3 regions of the Oleiphilus sp. HI0079 genome follow, and region 1 is predicted to be linked to each of the others. Evidence: predicted binding sites of a transcription regulator. Region 1 holds the regulator's gene; each other region holds the start of a gene.
What was found. The regulator sigma-54, encoded in region 1, starts transcription at its own class of promoters, with help from an activator protein. The targets are predictions, from matches to a motif close to TGGCACNNNNNTTGCTNT.

Region 2: the regulator sigma-54 is predicted to act here: its motif matches at 6,209-6,226, upstream of A3750_RS01620 (PEP-CTERM sorting domain-containing protein).
Region 3: the regulator sigma-54 is predicted to act here: its motif matches at 863-880, upstream of urtA (urea ABC transporter substrate-binding protein).

Annotation. Positions count from the first base shown of each region.
Region 1 is NZ_LWFT01001228.1:311-7,093, forward strand. Features, by position in the region: partial or broken gene A3750_RS21705 (ABC transporter ATP-binding protein) at 1-47, opposite strand, end outside; gene A3750_RS21710 (calcium/sodium antiporter) at 224-1,192, shown strand; gene A3750_RS21715 (KpsF/GutQ family sugar-phosphate isomerase) at 1,189-2,151, shown strand; gene A3750_RS21720 (HAD family hydrolase) at 2,148-2,690, shown strand; gene lptC (LPS export ABC transporter periplasmic protein LptC) at 2,699-3,271, shown strand; gene lptA (lipopolysaccharide transport periplasmic protein LptA) at 3,258-3,833, shown strand; gene lptB (LPS export ABC transporter ATP-binding protein) at 3,837-4,562, shown strand; gene A3750_RS21740 (RNA polymerase factor sigma-54) at 4,745-6,259, shown strand; gene hpf (ribosome hibernation-promoting factor, HPF/YfiA family) at 6,336-6,638, shown strand; gene ptsN (PTS IIA-like nitrogen regulatory protein PtsN) at 6,663-6,783, shown strand, end outside.
Region 2 is NZ_LWFT01000112.1:19-8,217, reverse strand. Features, by position in the region: gene A3750_RS01655 (3'(2'),5'-bisphosphate nucleotidase CysQ) at 1-742, opposite strand, end outside; gene A3750_RS01650 (MarC family protein) at 981-1,604, shown strand; gene A3750_RS01645 (aldehyde reductase) at 1,729-2,736, opposite strand; gene A3750_RS01640 (serine hydrolase) at 2,889-4,295, shown strand; gene A3750_RS01635 (antibiotic biosynthesis monooxygenase) at 4,450-4,722, opposite strand; gene A3750_RS25660 (hypothetical protein) at 4,846-5,178, opposite strand; gene cynS (cyanase) at 5,513-5,953, shown strand; gene A3750_RS01620 (PEP-CTERM sorting domain-containing protein) at 6,387-6,995, shown strand; partial or broken gene A3750_RS01615 (DUF1329 domain-containing protein) at 7,106-8,199, opposite strand, start outside.
Region 3 is NZ_LWFT01001194.1:22,409-30,607, forward strand. Features, by position in the region: gene msrA (peptide-methionine (S)-S-oxide reductase MsrA) at 1-546, shown strand, start outside; gene urtA (urea ABC transporter substrate-binding protein) at 956-2,242, shown strand; gene urtB (urea ABC transporter permease subunit UrtB) at 2,396-3,958, shown strand; gene urtC (urea ABC transporter permease subunit UrtC) at 3,960-5,060, shown strand; gene urtD (urea ABC transporter ATP-binding protein UrtD) at 5,072-5,893, shown strand; gene urtE (urea ABC transporter ATP-binding subunit UrtE) at 5,896-6,591, shown strand; gene A3750_RS21300 (urease accessory protein UreD) at 6,624-7,517, shown strand; gene ureA (urease subunit gamma) at 7,533-7,835, shown strand; gene A3750_RS21310 (urease subunit beta) at 7,844-8,149, shown strand; gene ureC (urease subunit alpha) at 8,160-8,199, shown strand, end outside.

The DNA.
Region 1 (6,783 bases):
TAACCCCGAGAGAAACAGAGACTCTCGACTTCAATGTAGGAGGACAAATGGTTTCCTGTATTCTTATAACACATCCTAGGAGGGCTAGATTCTAGCGAGCCTAGTTCGTCATTTACAAGTTAAAACTAAACAAGATTTCACGAACCGCATTAAGCTTGCTTTGACAAGGTAAGTTCAGCAAAATGCGCTCTCCTTCCCCCATCGAATTTTGTGAGCAAATCAAGTGTTAGTGTTCAGTGTAGCCCTTATTGTAGGACTGGTTATTCTAATCTGGAGTGCCGACCGTTTTGTTGAAGGTGCGGTATCTACTGCATTGCATCTCGGAATGACCCCCATGCTCGTCGGCTTGACCGTCGTTGCCTTCGGGACATCCGCTCCCGAACTGATTGTTTCTGCGATGGCTGCGCTACAAGACTCAAGCAACTTGGCAGTCGGCAACGCCATTGGCTCCAACATTGCGAACATTGCATTAGTTCTTGGACTAACTACGCTCGTTTCAGCGATTCCGATTAAGCTTGGCATACTTCGAGTCGAACTGCCTATTCTATTAATTGCTACCAGCCTTGCGACGCTCGTTATAATCGACGGCACGATCGTTTTTTACGACGGCTTGATTTTGTCCGGCTTACTCATCATATCCCTGATCGCGCTCGCCAAGCTTTCTTCATCTTCCGAAGAGCTTCCAGAAGAGATAGATGAAGCCAGCGACATCCCTCAAGCAAAAGCTTACCTTTACCTTATTGGAAGCATTGTTGCTTTGGTCTTGAGCTCAAGAATGCTTGTCTGGGGCGCGAGCGGCATCGCCACCGAGCTCGGCGTTAGCGATCTCATCATCGGGCTAACAATTGTCGCAATTGGCACAAGCCTCCCAGAGCTGGCAGCCTCGATTGCAAGCGCACTAAAAGGCCACCATGATCTGGCGCTAGGAAATATAATAGGGTCAAACTTATTCAATCTACTTGCCGTCATGGCTATACCCGCCTTTATATCGCCGCCAATCATTGACCAGGTCTCGTTATTCCGGGATTACGGCTTTATGCTTGTACTCACATTTGGGCTTGCGATTCTTTGCCTAGTAAATCATGTGAGTAAGCGCGACCAAATTGGTAAAATAGCCGGCATCACGCTTTTATGCAGCTATATTGTCTATCTAGTTATTCTTTACAAGGACTCGGTTACAGCACTAGCATGAATTACATTGAATCAGGCAAGCGCACCATTGAGATTGAGCGAAATGCAGTAAATGCCCTGCTCGATCGAATAGACAGCAATTTTGAGAAAGCTTGCGAAATCATGCTCTCCTGCAAGGGACGCGTTGTCGTGACTGGCATGGGAAAGTCTGGTCACATCGCTAATAAAATTGCCGCCACACTCGCCAGTACTGGCACCCCAGCGTTCTTTGTCCATCCTGGCGAAGCAAGTCATGGCGACCTAGGAATGATTACTCAGCAAGATGTCGTTCTCGCTATATCGAACTCCGGCCAAACTGAAGAAGTTGTAACGATCTTGCCTTTGATCAAACGCATGGGCGCCCCCCTAATTAGCATGACCGGCAAGCAGAGCTCCACACTCGCCAAGGCAAGCGATGTATCATTAGACATCAGCATTGAAACCGAAGCCTGCCCTCTTGGTCTCGCCCCAACCTCAAGCACAACAGTGACTTTAGCATTAGGCGATGCGCTTGCAGTTGCACTACTTGAAGCACGCGGATTTTCTGAAGAAGACTTTGCCTTTTCGCACCCTGGTGGGAGCCTAGGAAGAAAGCTCCTCCTAACCGTCGAGCAAATCATGCATATCGGCGATAGAGTGCCAAGCGTACCGCCCTCATCCTCCTTATCAGAAGGCTTATTTGAGATTTCACGTAAGGGGTTTGGGCTGACTGCCATTGTCGATAACGACAACAAAGTAGAAGGTTTGTTCACTGATGGAGACTTACGCCGCGCCTTTGACGAACAGGTAGACCTACATCAAACCGACATCGGCAGCATTATGACCAAAAATTGCAAAACCATTAACAAAGATGCGCTGGCAGCCGAAGCCCTGCATGTAATGGAAGAATATAAAATCACAGGTCTGCTGGTTACCGAGCCTGACAGAACCCTAGTCGGTGTAATTCATATGCATGATTTACTAAAAGCAGGTGTTGTATGAGCAAGCAGCTCGATGAACAAACGCGTTCAAAGGCAAAAAACATAGCACTTCTTGGACTAGATGTAGACGGAGTGCTCAGCGATGGTCGCATCATCTTTTCAGCACAGGGAGATGAGCTGAAAGCTTTTTGCACTCTAGATGGGCACGGCATAAAACTCCTGCAACAGAATGGTATCAATGTCGCCATAATCACAGGCCGCAACTCACCCCTGGTTGCGCGTCGCGCCCGAGACCTAGGCGTCGAACACTTGATCCAAGGCAGAGAAGACAAGCGCGTCGCTCTTGATAGCGTTCGCCAAGCACTTTCATTAGAGTGGGAGCAATGCGCCTATATGGGCGATGACCTGCCAGATCTATCTGCAATGCAAGCTAGCGGGCTAGGTTTTTCCGTACCAAACGGCCACCCATTCGTTCGCCAGCACGCCGACTACTGCACGAATACAAAAGGTGGTGAAGGCGCAGTTCGGGAAGTTTGCGATTTAATTCTCGACGCCAAAGATCTGCTAGATGGCATCCATCAACACTTCTTAGAGAAGTAGGCACTGTCATGGCACGGCTTAAGCCCAGATCTCGTTTTGTTATACCTCTCATAGTGGCCGTCTTTGGGGTCAGCATCTACTACGCGAATCAACTGGAACAAAAGACGTCATTGATTCAGGAAGACACTACACGAAAACCAAGCGCCTTTGCCGAAGGCACCGAACTAAAAGAGTTTAATGAGGAAGGCGAGCTGCAACTGCTCATCAAAACGCAGCGATCATACTATTACGAAAGCGAAAACCTTATTGAAACTGAACGCCCACTGATCGACTATGTTAATGAAACAGGCGAACAATTTCGCTTAGACGCAAAAGATGGACAATATCGAACAGACACCGGAATGCTAACCTTGCAAAACGAGGTACTGATGTCTCGCGTTGGAGAAACTAACGATCTCATTACATTCGAAACAGAGGATCTTCGCATCGACACGGTGAATGACTTTATATCGACTCCCGGCAAGGTTAAGATAACCCAAAATCATAATACGCTGACCTCGTCAGGCCTTAAGGCATCACTAAATGATAGAAAAATTGAGCTACCGCAGCGCGTTCGAGGCACTTACAATGCCCAGAAATAGCTTGAATGCGCTGATCGGTTTTCTAGCATGCCTTGCCCTTTTTCCCGCGCAGAGTCATGCCATAGACGTTGATAGAAACCAACCCATTGAGATCGAATCCGACAGCGCAACAATTGACGATTCGCAAGGTCTTTCAACATACCGCGGCAACGTACTTATAAAACAAGGCAGTACAAAGCTTACCGCTGACAACATTACTGTCTTCGCAAAAGACCGCAGCGTCACGCAAATAGTCGCCATCGGCTCTCCTGCGACATTCAACCAACAAGACCCGGGCAGTGACGACGCAACCACCGGGCAGGCTGAGCAAATCACTTACAAAGCCGAAGAAGCCGTTCTTATATTTAGTGGCGATGCGAAGCTTGCACAAACGACGAACTCGTTTTCGGGTGATCGAATTGAATATGACATTATGCGAAAAGCAATTAGAGCCAAAGGCGACGAAAGCACGGGAACACGCGTTAAAATTCAGTACTTCCCTAACCAACCGACTACGCCAACGGAAGACATACAGAACCCTTCAAACGAAGCGGAAACAAGTACAAATGAGGACAAGCTCTAGCGCATGAAAACCCTTCAGGCAAAGAACCTCGCCAAAAGCTACAAAAAACGCCAAGTAGTTATCGATGTTTCACTTGAGATTCAATCTGGGCAAATTGTTGGTCTTCTCGGTCCGAATGGCGCAGGCAAAACAACCTGTTTCTATATGATTGTCGGCTTAGTCCCTCAAGACAAGGGCAACATATTAATTGACGATAAAGACATAAGCAGCCTTCCTATGCATGGCCGCGCAAAAGCGGGCATTGGCTACCTCCCCCAAGAGGCCTCAATTTTTCGCAAACTGACTGTGTATGAAAACATCCTAGGAATTCTGCAAACGCGAAAAGATTTAAACAACAAACAGCGTGAAGACAAAGCCAATCAACTACTCGAAGAATTCCACATTCAACATATTCGAGAAAGCCACGGCATGGCTTTATCAGGCGGCGAGCGCCGACGAGTTGAGATAGCCAGAGCCCTTGCAATGGAACCAGACTTTATTTTATTGGATGAACCATTCGCAGGCGTTGATCCGATTTCAGTCAGCGACATCAAACATATTGTTCGCCAGGTGAGAGATCGAAATATTGGCGTATTGATTACTGACCACAATGTGCGCGAGACGCTAGACATCTGCGAGCAAGCCTATATTGTAGGGAATGGACACATTATCGCATCAGGCTCTCCCGAGGACGTTCTCAAAAACGAAAAAGTCCGAGAAGTTTACCTCGGCGACGAGTTTACAATTTAGAACCAAATTCATTGTGCAATTTCCAGTGAAAAAAGGTTTATATATGAGAGTGAAAAACTCGTTCAATTTCTCCTCGGAAGTTCTTAAAATAGAAAAACGAGCTAGCTCCTTTGGGCAGCATAAAGAGACGACAGTCCACAATGACCAGCATTACAAGAAGCTAGGATGACCGACAAATGGTAATGAAGGCATCCCTACAACTCAAAATGGGGCAACATCTCACGATGACCCCACAATTGCAGCAAGCCATAAAACTGCTGCAATTATCGACATTGGATCTTCAAGCTGAAATACAAGAAGCGCTTGAATCCAATCCAATGCTCGAACTGATGGAAGATGGCGGTGACTCTAGCAATTCATCAAGCGATGAACAGTCGAGCAACGTCAATCAACAGTCAAGCGAACCCGAGGGCAATCAACAAGTCGAAGCGAAAGAGCTACACGACAGCGAGCGTGAAGAATTTAGTGACTCGATTCCAAATGACTTACCTGTTGATACTGCCTGGGAAGATGTTTATCAGTCTTCGGGGCCAGCAAGCTCAGGATCTGGCTCTGGTTCAGATGAGATGGAAAGCGACTTTGAGAGTCGTAATTCGCCAACCGAAACACTCAACGATCACCTCCTTTGGCAGCTCAACTTAACACCTTTCTCAGATAGAGACCGCTTTATAGCAGAAAGCATCATTGACTCGATCGATGTTGATGGCTACCTAAGAAGCGATATTGAAGATATACATCAAGGCCTCTTCAACGAAGAAGACGAAGATCCCGTTGAACTCGATGAAGTTGCTGCAGTATTAAAGCGGGTGCAACACTTCGATCCAGCCGGCGTGGCTGCGAAAGATCTCCAAGAATGCTTGCTACTTCAGCTGCGCCAACTAGATCCAGAAACAAAGTGGCTTCCCCAGGCAAAGCTAGTCGTTAGTCACTATATAAATTTACTTGGTAGTCGCGACTACGCACAACTGATTCGACGCAGTCGCCTGAAAGAAGACGACCTGATCGACGTATTAAAGCTCATTCAATCTCTCAACCCGCGTCCCGGTGAAGCGATTATCCAGAACGAACCAGAATACGTCGTTCCAGACGTCATTGTTAAAAAAGAAAAGGGCCGCTGGAAAGTAGAGCTCAACCCGGAGATCGCTCCTAAAATTCGAGTGAATAGCGGCTATGCTGGCTTCATCAAACGTGCAGACAACAGCGCCGACAACAACTTCATGAAAGACCAATTGCAGGAAGCAAAGTGGTTCATCAAAAGCCTGCAAAGCCGGAATGAAACCTTACTCAAAGTCGCAAGCAAGATTGTTGCGCACCAACAGGGTTTTCTAGACTATGGTGAAGAAGCAATGAAACCATTAATTCTTCACGATATTGCGCAAGCGGTCGACATGCACGAATCTACGATTTCGCGCGTAACAACACAGAAGTACATGCATACGCCACGCGGCATTTTTGAGTTAAAGTACTTTTTCTCAAGCCATGTTGGCACTGCCTCTGGCGGCGAGTGTTCTTCGACTGCCATCCGAGCCATCATTAAAAAGCTGATTGCCGCTGAAAATCCAAAGAAGCCGCTAAGCGACAGTAAGATTGCAGAAGTACTGAAAGATCAAGGAATTAACGTTGCTAGACGTACGATAGCGAAATATCGAGAAGCGATGTCTATTCCACCTTCTAATGAAAGGAAACGCTTGATGTAAAAAGCGAATTAAGCGTTTTGTGATTTAGAAGCAGACCGTTAGCGTCTACGCTAACAAAATCTACGAGGAGATAACTATGCAAGTAAATATCGCCGGTCACCACGTTGAACTCACTGAGTCAATGAAGAACTACGTAACCGAAAAGCTAGAGAAACTCGAGCGTCACGTGGACGGTATCACGAATGTGCAAGTCACCCTATCTGTAGAAAAGCTGAGACAGATCGCCGAAGCCACCTTACATGTTTATGGAACAGATGTTCACGCAACAGCTGAGGACGAAGACATGTACGCCTCTATCGACAAGCTTATTGATAAACTCGATAGACAAATACTCAAACTCAAAGAGAAACAGGTGTCGCGCTCTCACGGTGCAGCCTAGAAACCCAGAAATATTGGATAAAGTATGAACGAGAGTTCGATAACGATTGACTCTATCCTGCTGCCAGGGCTGACCCAAACGGGCTTCCCTGGCTCAAGCAAGAAAAAAGTGCTTGAGCATGTAGCAGAGACAATCGCGACGAAGA
Region 2 (8,199 bases), on a different contig from region 1:
TGCATGCCGTCGCTGCGAAGTCCCATACACTCCCGCCGCCGCTTTGGTCTTTCGGAGGTTTAAAGTAACAGGCAGGGGGTTCACGCAGCACCGCAATTGCACTCATCACACCGCCGGCGTCGCTCAAATACCTGGCGCCCGAATAACCCTGATCAACAGCCCATTGCTCCACACGCGCCCATATGTCAACGAAACGAGTGCTCTCAATAAAGCTGCAATCCAATTGCACAATAAATTCTACCGCCTCTTCCACTGCCACTTTGTTTTCATCGAGCGGTCTCCAGCGCTGGCCGTTATGCTTCGCACCTTGCCCTTTCACAGCAGAATACAGGTCATCTTTAAGTGGGTCATAAACCACACCAATAACCGGCTCACCTTGTTTCGTAATGAGAGAAATGGCCACCGAGTATCCATGCACGGAACGTGTAAAAGCGAGCGTTCCGTCCAAAGGATCAACGCACCAAAAATAGTCTTTTTTTAAGCGCGAACCGTCATCTTCAGTTTCTTCAGTGAGCAGAGCCAGATCGAAGCGATCAACCGTGTCCATTAAGCGTTCGCGAATCAACGCATCACACTTGTGGTCTACTTCCGTCACAACCTGCGCCGCAAGACTGACAGCACCGGCCTTATGTTTGATTTCTGGCACTGCGCCCGCATAGCGCATAATAAGTGCGCCCGCCTCTTTGGCAACGCGCTCGGCCCGTTCCCGAAGAAGATTAAGATCTGATGGTTTTAAGTGCATAAAAACAGTGCTATCGAATAAAAGAAGAGAACAAATATACGCGCATTAAAACAACCGTAAACCCTTCATTCTCTGCTAACCCGCAATCTCGACCGCATATCGACCAGATAAGGGCAAAGACACTTTGAACTAGGGTACAGGCCTTTTCTATCGCGTGATTGCGGGCTTGCCTTTAAGTCGTCTCATCCATAAGCTCAATGCGTTTCTTCAAACACTCATCTAAAAGGATGCAACACCAATGAGCAGCATCGTCGAACATGGACTCAGCGTATTTATGGCATTTTTTGCCATTATGAATCCGATAGCTAACACCACGGTTTTCGCCTCGTTGAGTGAGAATCTCAATTACGATGAACGCCGTAAGCTGGCGGCAAAAGGCATTCTGATTGCTTTCGTGACGATTGTCGCTTTTGCTTTGATCGGCCAATACCTGTTCCAGCTATTCGGCATTTCTCTGTCTGCATTCCGCATTGCAGGGGGCGTGCTAATTTTCATCATTGGCTATCACATGCTGAATGGTAAAGAATCGAAATTTCATTCTGCAGACACCGTCGAACATCCAGATCTCTCCGTCTCTCCGTTGGCGGTCCCGATCCTTGCTGGCCCCGGTACAATTGCTACCGCCATGAACTATTCGATGGGTTCCTGGCATGAAACGCTGATCACAATAGGCGCGTTCTTTATCCTGTGCCTTGTTACGCTGTGCTGCTTTTTGCTCAGCACGCGTATTTTGAAGCGCGTTGGCGAGGCGATTACCGGCATTATCACGAGACTGATGGGCTTGATTCTTTGCGTCGTCGGCACTCAAATGCTCGTAGACGGCATCATCGGCGCATTCCAGCTGAATAGTTTGATGCATTAACCGCATCGCTTTGGTCTTGAAACGGCATTGCAACTCTGCCCAATCAAGACCCTTGTTTGCCCAATGTATGGCAGCATGAAAAATCGTGCGAAGACGATCTCTGTCTGAAGTTTCCGTCCGCTACTTAATTACGCACCACACCTAGTTCAATCAAACTTTCAGCGCCACTTACTACTGCATCCTTAATCGAGTGAGGCCGCCAACCCAAGGACATAGCCGCACTATTGTCGGCCTTCTTGGTTTTACCGCCCTCGCCTTTCACCATTTCCATATCTTTCACGATGTAGGACAGAATGTTAGAGAGAAACACGGGCAACTCTCGAGTAGAGACTTTTGAATCCGGATACGCCTCTTTTAAAATTTGAGCGACCTCTTTAAACATCACCCAACCATTCGTCCCAATAAACCGCTTACCGACCGCGTCTGGGCTTTCATACGCTAAACGGTGCAATGAAGCGATGTCTCTTACATCTACAGCCTCAAAGCCAATTTGCGGAACCACGGGATACTTTCCTTTCAACATCTCGACAATTAATTGCAATGACGTGCCGTAGTCGCTCTCCAAGGCAGGCCCAAGTACTAAGCCTGGTAGCACGGTAGAAAGTTGAATGTCGGTACCGGCGACATAATCCCAAGCCGCCTTTTCTGCCAACGCCTTACTTTTGTAGTAAGCAACATCTGTCGCATCAACATTCGTCCAATCTTTCTCGGTAAAGGTGCGATGCTGATCACCATGCCCAAACATCACCGCCGCAATAGAAGAGGTGAGCACGACCCTTTTAATTCCTGCTGTATTCGCGGCTTTTAGTGCATTCAATGCGCCTTCTCTTGCAGGGCGAATCACCTCATCGGCATTTTTCGGTTGCTGCAAGGGAACAGGCGATGCGAGATGAAACAAGCCATCACACCCTGTTGCGGCGTCAACCCATCCTTCGTCACTGAGCAAATCAGCCTGCGCGAACTCAATGCTATCGGCCTTGTCCGTGTACTTAGCAAACATTGCCTTCAATGCAGGCGCTTTTTTCAGATTTCGAACCGTCCCACGCACCGCATAGCCATGCTCAAGCAAATCGAGAATGCAGTGGCCAGCAATAAAACCAGAAGCATCAGTAACCAGAATTTTTTGTGTCATAAAGATCCCCAAGAATCGCTTTGAACGTATATTTTTTATTCGTTCCATCATAGAGGGATTTGGCAGGCTTGTAAGTAGAAAGAAAAACCATCAAATTGATCATACTGGCTATCGGCCTTAAACAAGTTTTGAAACAACAAAAAGAGTTGACCATGCACACATCCATCAATCCTTTCTGCAGAGCGTTCGCGCTGGTCTTTCTGACGCTCTCTATGTCAGGTTGTCTCGCGAGTGATAAAACCTCAAAAAGCCAAGCCGAGACCGACCGAACGCCAGAAAAAACGGCTGTGGTGAAATCGAAAACCGACTTAAACGCTGCGACATCAGACCCAAACCAGCTAGGCTTGATGCAAGGGTTTCCGCCCCCGGACGACAAGCTGGTTATGCAGCCGCAATCGAATTACTTCAGCTTCCCCAATCTACGCTGGACGGTGTGCCATATTCGCGAGCTTTTGCCCACGAAACAAATTAGCCGCGGCCTTGCTGCCCCTCATCGCTTTGAGTACGCGCTGGATGACAGGATAGACTCACTTCGCTTCACCCCCCTTGGAAGCAATAAGAGCATGACATGGAAAGAGTCACTCAGCGCAAACTACACAGACGGCATCGTAGTACTTCATCAAGGCAAGATTGTCTATGAGCAGTATAGGGGCTGTTTGGACGAAGATGGCAAACACGCAGCTATGTCGATGACCAAATCGTTCACGGGTTTAATCGCAGAAATGCTCATTGCGGAAGGCCTACTTGATGATCGCGTTGCAGTAGCAAGCATCGTCCCCGAACTAAAAGACAGCGCATTCGGAGATGCAACCGTTCGCCAAGTGATGGATATGACGACCGCCCTCCAATACAGCGAAGATTACGCCGACCCGAAAGCCGATATTTGGCTCTATTCCGCCGCCGCCAGCCCAATGCCTAAACCCGCGAATTACAAGGGCCCTAACGGCTATTACGAATATCTTCAAACGGTTCAAAAGGCCGGTAAACACGGAGACGCATTTGCTTACAAAACGATCAATACGGATGCATTAGGCTGGATCGTCTCCCGTGCGACAAACACCGATCTTGCCAAGCTCATCTCCGAAAAACTATGGAAAAAGCTGGGGGCCGAGCAAGACGCTTACATGACGGTGGACGCCAAGGGCACGCCTTTTGCCGGCGGCGGCATCAGCGCTGGCTTGCGTGATTTAGCGCGACTTGGGCAAGCACTCCTTAATGACGGTGAGTTCAACGGCCAAGGTATTTTCCCTGCGTCGGTTGCACAAAGTATTCGAAACGGCGCAGATAAAAACGTCTTCGCCAAAGCCGGCTACAACACCATGCAAGGAGGAAGCTATCGCAGTATGTGGTGGCATTTTCACAATGAGTTCGACGCGTATGCAGCGCGTGGCGTACATGGTCAAACAATCTATATCGCGCCAAAAGCAGACATGGTGATCGTTCGATTTAGTTCTTTCCCAACAGCGAAGAACGCAAAGATCGACCCCACCTCTCTGCCGGCCTACGAGGCTTTGGCGTCCTACCTATCAGCAAAACAAATCGAGATTTATAAAAAATAAGCCACAAAAATGCCGGCAAATAGAATGTCGTTCAACGATATTTCTTGCTTAAGCCAAGGGGCCGCCAACGCAGACGAGAAAACTCAGAACCACTCGGCCCGCGTCTTTTAGATGACCGACGTACATCGCGTTATGCCCAGTCTGCATCACACGATCAAATAAGCTTGGTCACCTGAACGCGATAAGATGCATACCATTTTCCCTTCCCGAGAGCCTGGGCTTTTCTGTGCTCCGGATTCTGATGCCACGCTCGAATATGTGCCATTGAAGGCCAATACGATATAGCGATTTCGCGGCTCCCTTCAGTACATACCGTAAACTCAGTACAACCATATTGATTCATGGCAAGATCACGCATACGTTGTGCCATCGTCGAATACTCATCATCCAACTCTTTCACCGTCGCTTTGAATATTACCGCGTACATAGGCATGTGCTCCTTGTTGACCTTAAAGTCGGCACTAGCGAAAACCATCATCGCCAACCAAAGAGGGGCCTGTGTTCGAAGACTTTGACATCAGCAAAAGCAAGAAGTCGTCAATCGAATGTTTTAGAGCCCTACTTCTTTGGGTGGATATTTCTTGAGCGTCGCACCGTGCGCCTTAAGTTTTCCAAGCACAGTAGCCATCCATGGATCTCGACGGTGACCTACGGTCATTTCTTCTTTCGGGTCGAGATAGAGATTGAAAAACCAAGGTGCAAGGCCAACATCACGCACTGTGGCGAGATCTATATGCATATGCGGCGCTTCAGCCATGACTACTTTTACATGTGCTTTGTATTCTTTCATTCTAACGGCCATAAGCTCTTTACCCCACCAAAAGTAAACCGCTTCTCGCTTTGACTCTCCGCTATCCGAAAGTAAAAACGAAGTTTGGTCAATGAAATCGTAATATTTTCCAGTTGGCAGTTTATCGTTGGGAATCTCCGCGAGATTAAGCGCGAGCTTAGACTTTTATACGACAACGCTCCGAGGCAAGTAAACGTTAAATGCATTTATTGGTGCGGCTAAGACATTTTTGGGGAGTACTTTGCACTGGTTTGAACCGCAGCTAGTTCGCTAAACATGCACCAACATAACGCGAATACAACCCTAAGCCCCTCATTTTTATCTATTTTATTCTCTAAAAAATGTCATGGCATAGCCATTGCTGAAGTACCTCTCAGTACATACCTAACAATCGAGATCTACCAACCATAAGACGGAGTAGTACCGTATGAAAAAAGAAGAAGTCGTAGAAGCCGTTGTACTCGCAAAAAAAGAAAAAGAGCTGAGCTGGGAATCCATTGCAAAAGAACTAGGACTTGGAACGGTCTGGGTAACATCAGCGTGCCTCGGCATGAACAGCATGCCAGAGGAACCCGCTGATAAGCTCTGCGCCCTACTTGATTTACCAACCGGGGCAAAAGCCGCGTTGATGGAATACCCGACCAAAACGTGGGAAAAAAGCGTTCCACAAGACCCGCTCATTTACCGCTTATATGAAATTGTCGGCGTATACGGAGATACGCTAAAAGAAGTCATTCAAGAAAAGTTCGGTGACGGCATCATGAGCGCAATCGACTTTAGTATGGACGTTGAAAAACAGGAAGACCCAAAAGGCGATCGCGTTGTCGTTACGATGAACGGGAAGTTTCTACCCTACAAGACGTGGTAAGCGCCGCTACCCGTTAGCACATTCTTTAACTGGGGCTTGGCCCCAGTTACTCAATCCATGAGAAGAAGATGACTCATGTTGAGGCAAGTGAACGGGACACCGGATAACCATTCCACCGCAGCCCCCCACACTACTCCTGTCTAACTCCCGTTAAAAGCGGCTACTGTGGTTTCCGTCGGAAAGCTTTACACTTTCTCAAAAAGTCCCAAACTCCAATATCGTTAAGTATCTCTTTTTATACAGCATCCGTTTACGCGGCCCATGTATTGCTTATTTTTTGACCAGTTATTTGCTAGTTGTTACTAACTTTCGACATGCCGTGTAAAAAGAGGGTTTGTAATATCTAAGGATGTGCAAATAGTTAGACTGAACTAACGACAGCTCTATCAGTCGCTTTAAAGACAAAAATCTGAGCAGAACAAGGAGAGAAAACATGTTGTCCCCAGCACAAAAAATATGCATTGCACTCGTATTTAGCTTTACATCCCTTGGAGCAAACGCAAGTCTCATTACGACATCGGACTGGTTTGTAAATGGCATTGATGATGGATCGGCGGACTTTCGCGTGACCGAAGAATTTACCAGTGCAGCGGAACTTGGCGGTACAAACAACCGCTACGTTTATAGTATCGAGAACCTAACCAACAACCTATCCGCTAGTCTGTTTCGAATGTCAAATCCGGATAACGATCCCCGCACAAGCCTTTCTGGTCCGAACAGTTGGAGCGAAAGGGTCGGTGCCCAGAATTTCATTTGGGAAACGTCTACTCCAGCAGATTTCATCAACCCAGGCGCAACGTTAGGCGGAATGACACTTTTTACGACAAGTACACTGCCCGCATTAACTGGCTCTAGAGACGGTTGGATAATGACAAGCGACTCTTCCGGCAGCCGCGTGAACGTCTATGGATCATTTCTGCGTGATGGTAGCTCAACCGTACCAAATGATGACGATTCGACTTCGGTTCCGGAGCCTGGCTCACTCGCTCTTCTTGCGATGGGTTTAATCGGTTTATGGACTCGTCGGCGCATAGAGCGTTAAGCACAAATTATGATACAAAACGACACAGGCCTTGTTGCCTGTGTCGTCTCTCTTACTTGACCAACGCCTCTTTTCTCTCGCTTAAACTAGCAGCATAAAGAGACAGGTATTTATCGCGCCCTGCGTCGCAGAGACTGTGGTTTGAAATGGCGAGCATTCGGTGCTTCATCATCGAACAAAACAGACTGCCGTTCTTCCGAAGAAAGGCCATTCACGCTGTAACGTTTAGCCTGTAAATCATGATATACATTAATCGCAGCCCAAACGCCCGGCAACTCATAAAAGTTTTTCGTCAGTGCTGTTCCTACGCGCCAAAGTTCGCCCTCATCATTATATTTATCAACCAGCGCAATCCCCCAACTATCTTCGTCGATGTAAAACACACGTTCTTCGTAAATATGACGGAATTTGTCCTTGAGCTTCGCCTTCACGACATGCACGCGGTGCAACTCCCAACGAACATAATCAGGGTTAAGATGACCCGGCATAACGAGGTCTTTATATTTCACATCCTGTTGATCGATTCGATAGTTGTTGTAAGGAATGAAGTATTCCTCCAAGCCGATATATTCCCACTCATACCGATCCGTGGCACCGTTAAACATATCAGTATCGTCGGCCGTGCGCGTGTTATCTGACGATGCGATCGGAGAGTCATAAGCAAGATTAGGGGCACGCCTTACTCTGCGCTGTCCTTTGTTGTAATCCCATACCTGGCGCTCTTCTTTGACTTGGTTCAGCGTCTCATGGACGAGCAACGCACCACCGGCAAGTCGTGCTGGGGCCTTATTAAACGACAGGAAGTAAAAAAGAATATTCTCTAACTCATCGAAACTGCCATCGGGGCGATGGAAGTTAAACAAAATCTCGTACTGCTTAGTGATAGGCTCAAATGCACCCGTTCGATGCACCGACACCTCGGCTGCGTTTTTAACCACATATATACCGCGCCAGCGTGTCATGTGATTCCAAATTGCTTGAAGCGCTTTTTCAGAACTATTCCCGTGCAGAATTGGAAACGGGATGCCACCGTACGCATTTTTGAAGCCAAGCCCGCCGTCCGTTAATGACGCAGTCACCGCGTTTTTCTTCGTATTCTCGAGGACCCAGTCCGGCATAGAATGGGATCGATGAGAAGGATAAACATCCATTCGAAAGGTATCAGGATAGGTATTAAACATAGCGCTCTGGCCGGGCGTAAGCT
Region 3 (8,199 bases), on a different contig from region 1:
GTGAATGGCCGCACCATTTTTGCCCCTTACCCTGCTGAAATGAAGCAAATCGTCCTTGGGTTAGGCTGCTTTTGGGGCGCTGAGCGGGCCTTTTGGGAGCTTGATGGTGTTTACGTTACGTCCGTGGGCTACGCTGGAGGTTTTACTAACAACCCTACCTACGAAGAGATTTGTTCAGGAATGACAGCCCATACTGAGGTTGTTCATGTAGTCTACGACCCGGACATCATTAGCCTCATCGAGATTTTAAAAGTATTTTGGGAGAAACATGATCCAACGCAGGGCATGAGGCAGGGGAATGATCTTGGTACGCAGTATCGATCGGCGATCTATTACTTAGAAGAGTCTGATTTGGCCGTGATAAAAACGAGCTATCAGCAATACCAAAATGCACTCGAAGAAGCAGGGCTTGGAAGTATTACGACTGAGATCGCGCCTTTGAAGGAATATTTTTATGCCGAAACCTATCATCAGCAATATTTAGCGAAGAACCCTAATGGATATTGCGGTTTAGGTGGCACGGGTGTGACCTGCGGCGTCCCTTAGCGCGATCTATTCTCAAGGCAAAAAAAAGCCCTTGGAATCCAAGGGCAAAGTCCACTCTAGCGTCTCCGCTAGTGATAACAAATCTGAAACGTCCGGTATCAGATATATATTCACCTTACCCACCATAATTAGAATATACATACTAATTCACACGAGCATATTTGACTTTGTTGCATTCGCTTGCGCCAAAACAGGGCGTGGCAGTCGCATGCTTTGGATTTTTTCGCCCGCTATTGGTGCGACAGGTTCTTGGTCAGGCTTTGTCTATACGCAAATATACGTACTAAGTGTCTGATTTATCTTAGTTTCTAGGAAACGGCGCAGCACTTGCTCTAACCCCCTGCAGGAAGATCGCATACAAGCACTCCTAAAAAACAAACAATAATTCTTCGAACGGGGAACGTTAACGATGAAAAACTTTAAGACTAAATTGGCGACGGTTGCAGCTGCAGTGTCGCTGTCTGTCGGTGCTTCGGTTACATATGCCGCTGATACCATCAAGGTTGGGGTACTGCACTCACTATCTGGAACGATGGCAATTTCAGAAACAACATTGAAAGACACCGTTTTGATGATGGTAGAAGAGCAAAATAAGAAAGGCGGGGTGCTTGGGAAGCAGCTAGAGGCTGTGGTCGTAGATCCTGCGTCAAACTGGCCTCTATTTGCTGAAAAAGCACGTGAGCTTATCGAAAAAGAAAAAGTGGCCGCTGTGTTCGGGTGCTGGACATCTGTTTCGCGTAAATCTGTATTGCCTGTATTTGAAGAGTTAGACAATATCCTGTTTTACCCGGTTCAGTACGAAGGCGAGGAGTCTTCGAAAAACGTATTTTACACAGGCGCTGCGCCAAACACTCAAGCAATTCCAGCCGTTGACTATCTTGCCGAACAAGGTGTAGAGCGTTGGGTGCTTGCGGGTACTGACTATGTATATCCACGTACAACAAACAAAATCCTAGAAGCATACTTGAAAGATGCTGGTGTCGCTGAAGAAGACATCATGATCAACTACACGCCTTTTGGACACTCTGATTGGCAGAGCATTGTAGCGGACATCAAAAAGTTCGGCGCAGAGGGTAAGAAGACTGCAGTTGTATCAACCATCAATGGCGATGCGAATGTTCCATTCTACAAAGAGCTTGGCAACCAAGGGATTTCTGCGGAAGACATTCCTGTAGTAGCGTTCTCGGTTGGTGAGGAAGAGCTTGCTGGTCTTGACACTGCGCCTCTAGTTGGCCACTTGGCTGCTTGGAACTACTTTATGAGTGTTGAGTCCGATGCGAATGACGAGTTCATCGAGGCATGGCATTCATACATCGGTAACGAAGATCGCGTTACAAACGACCCAATGGAAGCAACTTATATTGGTTTCAACATGTGGGTTGAGGCGGTAGAGAAAGCCGGTACTACTGACCCATCTGCTGTGCAAGATGCGATCATCGGCGTTTCTGTTCCTAACCTTTCTGGCGGCTTATCGACGATGATGCCAAACCACCATATTACTAAGCCAGTTTTGATCGGCGAGATTCAAGAAGACGGTCAATTCCAGGTTGTGTCGTCTACAAATGGTCTGGTTCAGGGCGATGCATGGTCTGACTTCCTACCAGGTTCAAAAGATGTTATCTCTGATTGGAGAGCGCCTTTGTCTTGTGGTAACTACAACGTTAAGACTGGTAAGTGTTCTGGTCAAAACTTCTAATTACCATAGAAGTTCGAAAAAGGGAGTCTTTGGCTCCCTTCTTTATTCAAACCAACTAAAACAAAAACAATCCAATTTCATCTCCAAGGAACCACCATGGCGAGCCTAAGAAATTGCTTAGGGCGATCGGTTATTGCCCTAATACTTACAATAATGTCCTTGTCAACTCACGCAAATGATACCGGCCTTTACGAGCAAGGCATCGATTTGCTGATAACTGGAAAACTAAAAAAAGTTGAGCAAGGCGTAAGTAAGCTCATCGCATCAAAAAATGAAAGCGCTGATATGGCGCTAGAAGCTCTATTGAATGGCGATTTGTACCGCCATAAAAAACAAAAACAACTTGTTGTACTCGAATCTAAGTCGAGTGAGGGTATGCAGGTTGTCTACTTAAATGAACCGTCTAAATCGGAACTCATTACCAAAAAGCGGGCTATAAAACGCGTTCCTGTTAATAATAATCTGCGTCGTGAAATTCGGGCTTATCTCGCAGCCAAAAACCTCCAGCATAGTAATGTGGAGAAACGGCAAGCAGCGGTGGAGTCGTTACTCTCTGGTGCAGACGAAACAGCACTTGAAATTGTCCACGAGCAAAGACAAGTTGAGAAAAATGCAGACATACTGTTCTTGTTGGATAGCGTCATAGCGCTAGACTCACTAGAAAGCGAGAATACATCCATCAAGCTCAAGGCGATCGAAACGCTTTCCGAAAGCCTCCAACCTCAAGTGCGAAACCGGCTACAAAAAGTTGTTGAAAAGGGTGAGGCACCTTTCTCCGCAGCAGCCGAAAAAGCGCTCGCAAAAATACAGGATAAAGCCGAGTTTTACGGCTGGATGGAGACCATCTTTTTTGGTCTAAGTCTTGGGTCGGTATTGGTGCTTGCGGCGATTGGGCTTGCGATTACCTTTGGTGTAATGGGCTGTATCAATATGGCGCACGGCGAATTGATCATGATAGGCGCTTATACAACCTATGTGATTCAGTTGCTCATGCCGGATTCGATTGGCGCATCCATTATTGTTGCGATTCCGGCCGCTTTTGTCGTATCCGGTTTGGTGGGTATTGCTATTGAGCGTGGTGTGATTCAGTTTTTAAAAGGACGACCTTTAGAAACGCTATTGGCGACGTTCGGCATAAGTTTAGTATTGCAGCAAGCGGTGCGTAGTATCTTTTCGCCTCTTAATCGCAGCGTAGAGACACCAGAGTGGATGTCTGGCTCGATTGATATCAACCCGATTTTCTCCCTCACACTAAACAGGTTGTACATCATTATTTTTTGTTTGGCTGTGTTTGCATTGTTGTTCTTTATCCTCAAAAAGACGGTTCTTGGTCTTCAGGTACGTGCAGTGTCCCAGAATAGAGAAATGGCGCGTGCAATGGGTGTGCGTTCGGAGTGGGTGGACGCATTGACGTTCGGCTTAGGCTCCGGGATTGCGGGAGTTGCGGGAGTAGCGCTTAGTCAATTGACAAACGTTGGCCCGAACTTAGGTCAGTCTTATATCATTGACTCCTTCATGGTTGTCGTTTTTGGTGGTGTAGGGAACCTATGGGGAACGTTGGTGGCTGGCATGTCTTTAGGTGTGGCCAATAAACTCCTGGAACCTGTTTCCGGTGCTGTGCTTGCCAAGATTCTTGTGCTGGTATTTATCATTCTGTTCATACAGAAAAAACCGCGCGGCTTGTTCCCGCAAAAAGGTCGAGCAGCGGAGGCTTAAGATGTTAACTTCAAAAAATATGAATCAGAACGTGGTTTTCGATAGAGCGACGATAACGTTTTTGGCGGTCCTCGCGGCAGTCACCGTATTAGTCATCATTTGCAATACGGTTTTCTCTCCAGGCAGTGCGCTGCATATACCAACTTACACCGTAACCTTGCTGGGCAAGTATCTTACTTTTGCGCTTCTCGCTGTAGCCGTCGATTTGATCTGGGGTTATTTGGGAATACTTAGCTTAGGCCATGGTGCGTTCTTCGCGCTCGGTGGTTATGCGATGGGTATGTATCTTATGCGGCAGATCGGAGACCGAGGTGTATATGGCGACCCTTTATTGCCGGATTTTATGGTGTTCCTTAATTGGAGCGAGTTACCTTGGTTTTGGCAAGGGTTCGATCAATTTTGGTTTGCTGCATTAATGGTAGTCGTTGCACCTGGTGTGCTGGCTTTTGTTTTCGGTTGGCTCGCTTTTCGGTCGCGAGTGACAGGCGTGTATCTGTCGATCATTACCCAGGCGCTTACATTTGCATTGATGTTGGCATTTTATCGAAACGAAATGGGCTTTGGTGGTAACAATGGCTTAACCGATTTCAAAGACATTTTAGGTTTTGATTTACAATCTGACGCGACACGACTGACGTTATTTACGCTGTCGGCCGTTGCTTTGGCATGTGGCTATCTCGCCTGTCGTTTCATTGTCACGTCAAAACTGGGGCGTGTAGCAATGGCTATTCGTGATGCTGAGTCGCGCACCCGTTTTATTGGCTACAAAGTAGAGAATTTCAAACTATGGATTTGGACATTCTCTGCGGCGCTAGCAGGCATTGCCGGTGCTTTGTATGTGCCTCAAGTAGGCATCATTAATCCAAATGAATTCTCACCGTTAAATTCGATAGAGCTCGTCGTCTGGGTCGCGTTAGGTGGCCGGGCTACGCTTTACGGTGCGGTCGTTGGTGCGATCGCGGTGAATTACGCGAAGACGTATTTTACTGGCGTATTGCCGGAGGTATGGCTGTTTGCTCTCGGCGGCTTGTTTGTGATTACAACAATCTTCTTACCCAAAGGCATTGCTGGCCTAATCGGACGTAAGGAGGCTGCAGCATGAGCAATCCAATCATGAATTATATCGATGCGGTGAGAGACAAAGATCACGTATTCGATTTTATACAACCAACTGAGAACCCCGATCTTGATGTACGGAAGGGCTGCATTCTTTATATGGAAGACGTCAGCGTGAGCTTTGATGGTTTCAAGGCAATCAACGATTTAAATCTTTATATAAACGAGGGCGAGCTTCGCTGCATCATCGGCCCTAACGGCGCTGGAAAAACCACGATGATGGATATCATCACCGGCAAAACCCAGCCCGATACGGGAAGCGTGTATTTCGGGCAGAAGATCAATCTTCTTAAGATGACCGAGCCAGAAATCGCAGAGGCCGGAATTGGCCGTAAATTCCAAAAACCCACGGTCTTCGAAGAGCTAAGTGTTTTCGAGAACCTTGAGCTGTCGATGGCAGGCAACAAAGCTGTCTTAGGTAATCTTTTTGCGAAGCTGACCTCGGAGCAATTGCTATTAATTGAGGAAACGCTTGAGCTCATTGGCTTGCAAGATGAAGGTTTAAAACGCGCTGGCTCGTTGTCGCACGGTCAGAAGCAGTGGCTAGAAATAGGCATGCTGATTATGCAAAAACCACGATTGTTGCTCGTAGATGAACCAGTGGCTGGCATGACGCATCAGGAGATGGATAGAACCGCAGAACTTCTAATTTCCTTGGAGGGCAAGCACTCCGTCGTGGTCGTTGAGCATGATATGGACTTTGTCCGCTCAATTGCTCGAACCGTCACAGTGCTTCATCAAGGTTCTGTTTTGGCAGAGGGAAGCATGGACGATGTCCAAAACAACCCGCGCGTTAAAGAAGTCTATCTCGGAGAGTAACCATGCTACAAATATCAAACCTGAATCAATTTTATGGTGAGAGCCATACTCTTTGGGATCTGGACATCGAGATCGAGCCGGGCAAGTGTACATGTTTAATGGGACGAAATGGTGTCGGAAAAACGACACTGTTGTCCTGTGTCATGGGCTTACTAAAGCCTGCAAGCGGGACAATTATGTTCGATGGCATTGATCTAACAAAAATTTCAGCAGAAGGGCGCGCGCCCGCTGGAATCGGGTACGTGCCGCAGGGAAGACAGATTTTCCCCATGCTCACAGTTGAAGAAAATCTTCAGATCGGCTTGCCAATTCGAAAAGACAAGGCGAAGCAAATCCCTGACTTCATTTATGAGCTATTCCCAGTCTTGCATGACATGAGGCACCGAAGAGGTGGCGACTTAAGTGGCGGCCAGCAGCAGCAACTAGCGATTGGTCGTGCTCTTGTTATTGACCCTAAGCTTTTGATTCTCGATGAGCCGACTGAAGGGATTCAACCAAACATCGTGCAAGAGATTGGAGACATAATTCGTAAACTGAACAGAGATATTGGCTTGACAGTTCTTTTGGTCGAACAAAAATTGCCCTTTGTTAGAAGAACCTCCGATAACTTTATTATTATGGATCGAGGACGCAAAGTAGCGACGGGAGATTTAACCGAACTCAACGATGATCTGGTGCGAAAATATTTAACCGTATAGACTAAACCTACTTTAGAGTAAGCAATAAAAATATGAGTTTAGTCGTCGAGAGCAAGCATCCAGAAGCGGCAACCTATGGCAATAATCGAGCGTGGAAAGCGAGACTCGCGCTTGGTTATCGTCAACGGTCCGATAAAACGGTTTTATCCAAAATGCAGTTTGAAGGACCGCTAAGAGTGCAAAGGCCGTTTTACCCTGAACACGGTCGATGTCACACCTACCTGCTTCACCCCCCAGGAGGCATGGTGAGCGGCGATCAAATTGATATCGACGTGTCGGTCGACTCTAATGCTAATGCTTTCATTACTACGCCGTCCGCGGGAAAGATATATTCGGCCGATAGTGCAAACGTCGTGCAGACCCAGAACATACAGCTGTCGGTTAGTGACGGTGCTTCTCTTGAATTTCTGCCTCAAGAGAATATTTTGTTTAACGGTGCAAATGCTCGACTCTCAACGACAATTGATGTGTCCGCAAAGGGCAGATTGATTGCTTGGGATATGGTGAGCTTTGGTCGGCCTTATGGCGGTTACTGGTTTGATTCCGGGAGCCTTTCGCAGCAGATCTCGATTTCCATTGAGGGCGATTTAGTGTTGCATGAAGGCTTTCGCACCGATCCCGAGCTGGTCATTCTCGAGAGCTCTGTGGGGCTAATGGGCTACAAGCACATGGGGAGCTTGTTCATTGCCGTACCCGAAGAAGAGGACTTATACAAAACGTGGGTAGAATTGATTCGGCAGCATGTGAGTGCGCTGGACATTAAGGATACGAGCATTGGTGCTACACACAGACACAAACTCCTAATCGTGCGCGCTTTATCGCAAGACGTGGAGCAATTACGGAATACCTTCATTTCAATTTGGCAGCATATACGCCCCCAAGTTTTGGGCGCAGAGCCAATTATGCCGCGCATCTGGCTCACCTAATACCGGAGAACATTCATGGAATTGAGTCCTAGAGAAAAAGACAAGTTACTGATTTTTACCGCCGCATTGCTCGCCGAGCGTCGTAAAGAAAGGGGTGTAAAATTAAACTATCCCGAAGCGGTCGCACTCATATCCGCAGCAATAATGGAAGGCGCTCGTGATGGCAAAACAGTCGCGGAGTTGATGAGCGAAGGCCGTAATATTCTGAATGCTGAGGACGTCATGGATGGTATCGCAGACATGCTCCATGAAGTTCAAGTTGAGGCAACGTTTCCAGACGGGACAAAGCTCGTCACTGTCCACAATCCAATCGTTTAGGAGTCACTATGAAACCAGGCGAATATTTTATTCAGGATGGTGAGATTGAGCTAAATGCCGGTCGTACCGCCACCGAGATCAAAGTTGCAAATACTGGAGACCGACCAATTCAAGTTGGATCTCATTATCACTTTGCCGAAACCAATCTTGCGCTGGAGTTCGATAGAGTTTTAGCGACAGGAAAACGGCTCGATATCCCTGCCGGTACAGCTGTTCGTTTTGAGCCAGGTCAGTCCAGGACTGTTCAACTTGTTGACTATGCGGGAAAACGAGAAATCTTTGGGTTTCGTGGCGATGTGATGGGTAAGGTCTAGGGAGAGATGTATGAGCAAGATTAGCAGGCAGGCGTATGCCAACATGTTCG